DNA from 2 places in the Pseudoalteromonas sp. BSi20495 genome. Region 1 is predicted to be linked to the other one. Evidence: predicted binding sites of a transcription regulator. Region 1 holds the regulator's gene; the other holds the start of a gene.
What was found. Region 1 encodes LexA, which represses DNA repair genes until DNA is damaged. Its sites were predicted from a motif close to TACTGTATNNNNATACAGTA; they were not measured.

Region 1 (3,423 bases):
AATGCTGCTTTCTGCTTCGCCTGCTTTGCATCTGCAAGCCATGTTTTAAAATCAGCCTCAGATTTAGCGACCACCACAACAGGCATAAAGCCATGGTCTTTACCACACAACTCAGCACATTGTCCTCGGTAAGTACCTTCTTCGTTTATGTTCGTCCATGTTTCGTTTATAAAGCCGGGGTTCGCATCTTTTTTAACTGCAAAATCAGGTACCCACCAAGAGTGAATAACATCGTCAGAAGTCATTAAAAATCGTACTTTTTGATTTATTGGCAGTACAAGAGGCTTATCAACCTCAAGTAAGTAGTTAGGATTTTTATCTGCAAGATTCGCGATTTCATCTTGCGGGGTAGATAAAATAGAGTAGAACTCTACATCTTCGCCCATATATTCATAATGCCATTTCCATTGCGAACCCGTAATTTTAATAGTGAGATCAGCTTTGCTGGCATCTTCCATTGCAATTAGGGTTTTAGTGGCTGGTACTGCCATAGCAATTAAAATAACAAACGGAATTGCAGTCCAAAGTATTTCTACTTTAGTGCTTTCGTGAAATTGGGCAGGTACAGCCCCTTTAGATTTACGGTGATGAATAAGTGCCCAAAACATAATTGCGAACACTATCACCCCAATCACACAACATATTATAAATATGGTCATGTGCAGCTGATATACATTATTGCTTATATCGGTTACGCCTTTGCGCATATTGTATTGGCTATTAGCCAAAACTGGGTGCGTAAAAACACATAATATAAGCCACAAGGTAGAGGTCAGTTTACCCATGTGACGGCTCCTTTGATGCTATTGCGAATGCAAAGCGAAGAGGCATACGGCTTAAACGCCAATTCGTTATTTTTATTTTTTTAGCCAATCTCATTTAATATTGATTGGTTTTGCTGCGCCAACAACGAGTTTGTGTATATTGTGTGTTCTCAAAACTAAAAAGCTGTGAGTTATTATTAGCTCAGCACATTAATAATTAGCTAAAAAACGAACAACAAGCAAGTTTCAGTATAAAAAACAATCAGGTGATATTGAGTAATTAATAAAAAGTCAGTAATCAACTAGTCAACAGAAAGTTCAAAATATGAGCAAAACAAAGGGGTTTAACGCATTCGGAGGGGGAAAATATAAGTGCAAAAAAATTTACAGCTAAAATAATTAGTTGGCTGTTTACGTCCTATTTTTAGTGCTAATGTTAAAACAAAAATGCGTGCTAAAAAGCACGCATTCATAAAAATAAATTAAAAACTACATCCAATCAGCGTTACGAATAACTCCAACGGCTAAACCTTCTATATTAAAAGATTCATTTTCTAGATCAACTTCAATTGGCGAAAAGTCGTCATTCTCAGCATGCAATAATACTTTTCGGCCTGCTTTTTCAAACCGCTTTACGGTAACATCATCATCAACACGAGCAACTACAACTTGTCCATTTTCTGCAACTTGAGTTTTATGCACAGCTAACAAATCACCATCCATAATACCTATATCTTTCATACTCATACCGTTAACGCGCAATAAAAAATCAGCAGCAGGTTTAAACATTAATGGATCAATTTTACAATGACTCTCAACGTGCTCTTGCGCCAAAATAGGCTCTCCCGCTGCGACTCGCCCGATAAGAGGTAAACCTAACTGTTCAGGCTCTTCTTCCTCAACAAGTTGAATACCTCGGCTTGCACCTGGTTTCATCTTAATAGCACCTTTTTTAGCAAGCGCTTTTAAGTGCTCTTCAGCAGCATTGGCACTTTTAAAGCCTAATGTTTGTGCAATTTCAGCACGTGTAGGAGGCATACCAGTGTCTTTAATAAAAACTTTAACTAATTCGAGAATTTGAGCTTGGCGCTTCGTTAATGGTCGCATACAACTGGTTTTCCATACAGTACATTTAACTGTGAGTATATACAGTTAAATAAAAATCGCAAATTTAAATTAAGCCTTAAAATAGCTAAAGTAATTTCACTTGTGTACATTTCAAAGATATAACTAAAGCTAAGTTTATAAATGATTAAAAATGCAAAGGAGATATTATGAGTATTTGGTACCAGCCCATCACTTTAGAGTTGTGCAAGCAGTTAGAGAAAGGCGTTAATGGCCACGGTACACTAATGAAAACCATGGGAATTGAAATTACCGAAATTGGTGATGATTACCTCGTAGCAACTATGCCTGCCATACCAGCGCATCATAATCCAATGGGCATGGTGCATGGAGGAGCCAACGTAGTGCTTGCCGAAACAGTAGCAAGTTATGCAGCTAACTTCGTAGTCGACTTCACTCAGTTTTATTGTGTCGGACAAGAAATTAGCGCCAGTCACTTAAAAGCATCTCGTAATGGTACTTTAACAGCCACCGCAAAAGCGTTTCATATTGGTAAGCGTAGTTCAGTCTGGGAAATAAAAATTACTAATAGTCGAAACGAGCTTTGCTGCGTATCAAGAATGACCGCAGCCGTAGTAGAGCGAAGATAATTACTTACTGTTACTTTTCGATTGGGTAAATTGTAATTTCCATACCCGCACCAATAGCAGATATACGTAATAATGTATCTGCATCTAAAGCTTGGTTAAAACACTTAGGCGATGTGCCTGATTCAAAACCAATATCAAATGTTCTACGTGAACAACTTAGCCATTGCTTTAACGCATTACGCGAACACGATTCAATAAGCTCACAGATATGGTTAATTGCTTTGTCAGGCGTGTTTACTACACCTGTTGCTTCAATGCGGGCTAATTGACGGTATTCGTCTTTGTCATAATGTAAAATCGTCGCGACTTTTTTCAAGTCTGCCACTAGCAAACTAATATCTTGCTTTGATTCAAGCTCAAGATCTACATTTAAAAATTGAATTTCCGACATTGTTTAGTATTTATCCTCTAATGATTACACCGCAAACTTTAACGCAGTTTTACTTTTATACCAAATCAACTATGTAATATAAGCTGTTTTATATGGTAAATAGATAGTTTTACGCATTCATAGTCCATTATTTAATATTTATCATTTTTAAGTACAAACAATACTTTTTTATAAACTCCATGGCCTGTTGACCTTTGAGGATTAAAATTAAGTGAATTATTGTTTAAAAAAGTATAAAAAATAACCTTGACTTTCATATGCCACCGGTGGCATTTTAAGTGTGCGGGTTAAATACACTGCTTAAAGAGGTGTATTTAAATAAAGCCAAACACACCTCACTCATATTTACGCTTACTTATAACACAAAAAATAAGTGTAAAATCTGAACTGAGTGGCATTACCTAAATTCAGCAGGAACACACAATGAAAACGTCAAAAAGATTCACTCTCAGGCCACTTAATTACATTATTAGTGCATTATTAATTAGCACGACAGCTCAAATCAGTGCTGAAGAAGCCGAACAAACAAATATAAAAAAGAAAAGTGAAATTG
Region 2 (3,423 bases), on a different contig from region 1:
AATTTAAATTTTTAGAAAGCGCAATGCTAAAACACTTAAAAACAATGTGGCCTAGTGGTGATAAAAACAAAATAAAAAGGGAGTTGGCCGCTTATCCTAGCGTTTATTACAACTCTGCAATAAGTCAAGGAACGCTAAATAACGAGAACTGGTATTTTAGTGTGCCTTACACGTTCAGAGATGCGCTTGATATAAAATACGAAGAGCGTAAAAAAGATAAAAAGGGCTATATGGTTTGGACTCAAGGGCCTATTTTAAAGTTTAAAATGGGTGATAACTTCCCTTCCAAAAATAGTAATATCACAATCCAAGTACAGTTTGGTGATCAAATGGGCTGGGACGGAGATAAAAGCGAAATGTATCTTGGTAGCGTGGTGTTTGACTTGTTTGAACTCATAAATAAAAAGTACATTTACAAACAACGCTATCAATGTAACCAAATGGAATTTTTAGAGTTACTAATCAATGGGGGTAGCTTAGACAGATTAACTAAGCTATCCCGTTCATTAATAAATACCTAAAATAAAAAGGCCGCTAAATTAGCGGCCTTTTTCGTAATCCGTAAATATCAGGGTGTTTTCTTTTCAATATGATTTACACGAAAGTCCATACGCGCAACGTCTTTCTCGTTTTGAGTAACACGATTAGATAGTTTTAATAAATCGTCTTTAGTCGCTACTGTATTTTGAATTGTATTAACAGATAGAATCAAGGCATCTAATTTAGTATCTAGTTTTTCAAAACGCTGGTCTAGTTGAGTGAAACGGTTGTCAACATTCGCAACACGGTTGTTCCATGTCCACGCTGAAATCGCGATTGTGATCGCGAAAACTATACTAGCAATAAATTCAAAAGTAACAAATTGTCCACGAGTAGCTGGAGAGTCGTCGTTATTTCCGCTCATCAAAGTTCCGTTATAGTTTAATTTGTTGAATTGACGAATGTGTCAATAGATATCCTAAGTATAACTGTTGTTTCTTGGCGTTGCAATCATGCCCCTTGTTGAATCATTGACGCTTTCAAAGCGACTTACCCGTAAATATAACCTTCCCCACCAACGTACAATTACCATTAATCGGTATTAGTTGCTCTGGCCAGTTGGGGTTGGCGGCTTTTAGGAACTTGTGACCATTTTCGATAATTAGCTGTTTAAAAGTGGCTTGGTTGTCGTCGTCTAGGCGGGCTACTACGTACGAACCGTGAATGCACTCGGCTTCAGGGTCTACAAAAATTAAATCACCCTCATCAAACTTTGGCTCCATGCTAATACCTTGCACCTTTAAAACAAAGGTTAGGTCACTGCAATTAACAGGGCACATAAAACGTTCTGCGTCATAAGCTTTAATTTCACTTATTTCTGACCAAGCGCCAGCTTGTACCCAGCTGATAAGTGGGGCGGTGGCTTTGATTGTTGGCCCTGGTAATACATTACTGTTGATATCTTTGCTGTCACCAATGCCAAACTGTAAAAACTCAGGGGGACACTCTAAAGCTTCAGCTAATGCCTGAATATTGCGCGGATTTTTAGTGGTTCCATTTTCGATTTTTTGTAGTGACTGTTGTGCAATGCCTATCATTTCAGAGAGCTTAACTTGAGTAAGTTTAAGCTCTTTACGTCTTTCTTTTATTCTATTTCCGATGCTCATGAGTAGTCCTTTATCATTCAAATCAACATATTTAAAGCTTAAAAATACAGTTAAATTACAGTTTTTAACTATTTTACAGTTAAAAAGGGTATTGACAACCACCTATAAACTGTACTTTAATACAGCTACAAACTGTAATTTAAGGTGTTGAACTATGAATAACATCACTAAAGCTGTAAAAATCTATGGTGGGCAAACCAAATTAGGCAACGCCTTAGGTGTAAAACAAGCTTCTGTGTGGGATTGGATGAATAAATTCGGTCAAGCCCCAGCGAAATACATTCCACGTATTTCAGAACTAACTAACGGTGAAATATCGGTAAACGATTTACTGGCCGATCATCAAAAAAGCAAAAAGGAAGATGCAGCATGAGCACTGAACAACAAATTATTTTATTAGATATTCATCCAGATGCTAAAGCTGTGCTGTTTGCACTACTGCAAGAAAACAACCAATTACGCACTGAGCTTGAAGAGCAAAAAGACCGCCTAGTTAGCACCGTTGAGGCATGCGAGGTATTGGGATGTGCGCGTAAAAAGTTTTGGATTTTGTCGAAGTTGTCTGATTTTCCTAAATCGATTCAATTTGGCAAAACTAATCATTATCGCTTAAACGAGCTAATTAAATTTAGAACGCAGCACCAACAAAGCGTAAACAACTAGGAGAAAACCATGGCAAATGCAGCATTAGAAATTGCAAAAAAGCGCGATATTACAGGCGTAAATAAACAGCCTGAAAAAACTCAGTTAAAAGTTGTTGATGTAAAACCAACACCAAAGGGGCTTACTGAGATTAAAGGGCTATTTAATAGCGATCGTCATACCGCTGAATATGTGTATACGCACTTGAGTAAACCGCAGCAAGTAATTGTGTGTTATTCGGCAGGGCTATCTAAAAGTGACTTGGAAAGGAGCTATCACCAATTTGACCGTGAAAAGCGCCTTAAAATACATCAAGCTATTTTGCAGCTTCAAGAAATAGTAACCGCCTTTGTTGATGCTAATGCGATGACGCCAAGCCGTTTTTTACAAAAGCGAGATTTTAGCATTGCTAAAAATACTCAAAAAACAGAACAAGCACATTAAGGATTAGCCATGACTCCCGATCAACTAATCAATCAAGACAGTGGCAATGTTGAGTTTTATACGCCTGATAAAGTTTTGAAGTATGTGCACCAAATGTTTCCCGTTATTGGTTTAGACCCTGCAAGTTGTGCGGTGGCTAACAAGTCAGTAAAAGCAATGTGTTACTTAACTAAAGAAGACGATGCATTAACAAGAAATTGGATAGCTAATACTGTTTGGTTAAATCACCCATTCAATAAAGGTGAAATAGCATGTAAGCCAAAGTGTGTTAAAAAAATATGTAACGACCCGAGCTACTATAAGTATCGCGGCCACTGCATCACCGAAGACATAGCCAGCAACGGCGATTGGATTGACTATTACTTAGACCAATATGCGCAAGGTAACTTTAAAGAAGCAATGAACATTACCTTTGTTAATAGCTCAGAGGCATGGTGCCAAAAGTTATTAAACGCAGGCTTAAGCTGCTTTATTGATGGTCGTACGCACTTTAATGATGCACAAGGCAATGTAAAAAAAGGCGCACCCAAAGGCTGTTTTATTACTTACCTTGGCAATAGAACCGCAGACTTTCGAACAATCTTTTCAGCACTTGGCGTTGTTAAATAACAACCAATAAAACCCCCTAAGGAATACTAAAAATGACCACTATCAAAGACCAAGATCTATTTAAAAAACAGAACTTAGTAAG

Region 2: the regulator LexA is predicted to act here: its motif matches at 1,754-1,773, upstream of P20495_RS21545 (LexA family transcriptional regulator).

What each region holds. Positions count from the first base shown of each region.
Region 1 covers NZ_BADY01000158.1:33,748-37,170, reverse strand. Annotated here, with positions in the region: gene coxB (cytochrome c oxidase subunit II) at 1-785, opposite strand, end outside; gene lexA (transcriptional repressor LexA) at 1,254-1,871, opposite strand; gene P20495_RS02905 (PaaI family thioesterase) at 2,039-2,479, shown strand; gene P20495_RS02910 (hypothetical protein) at 2,490-2,870, opposite strand; gene P20495_RS02915 (TonB-dependent receptor) at 3,294-3,423, shown strand, end outside.
Region 2 covers NZ_BADY01000057.1:30,554-33,976, reverse strand. Annotated here, with positions in the region: gene P20495_RS12085 (hypothetical protein) at 1-521, shown strand, start outside; gene P20495_RS12090 (hypothetical protein) at 569-904, opposite strand; gene P20495_RS21545 (LexA family transcriptional regulator) at 1,020-1,646, opposite strand; gene P20495_RS12100 (YdaS family helix-turn-helix protein) at 1,801-2,019, shown strand; gene P20495_RS12105 (AlpA family transcriptional regulator) at 2,016-2,309, shown strand; gene P20495_RS12110 (hypothetical protein) at 2,319-2,732, shown strand; gene P20495_RS12115 (DNA N-6-adenine-methyltransferase) at 2,742-3,341, shown strand; gene P20495_RS12120 (hypothetical protein) at 3,374-3,423, shown strand, end outside.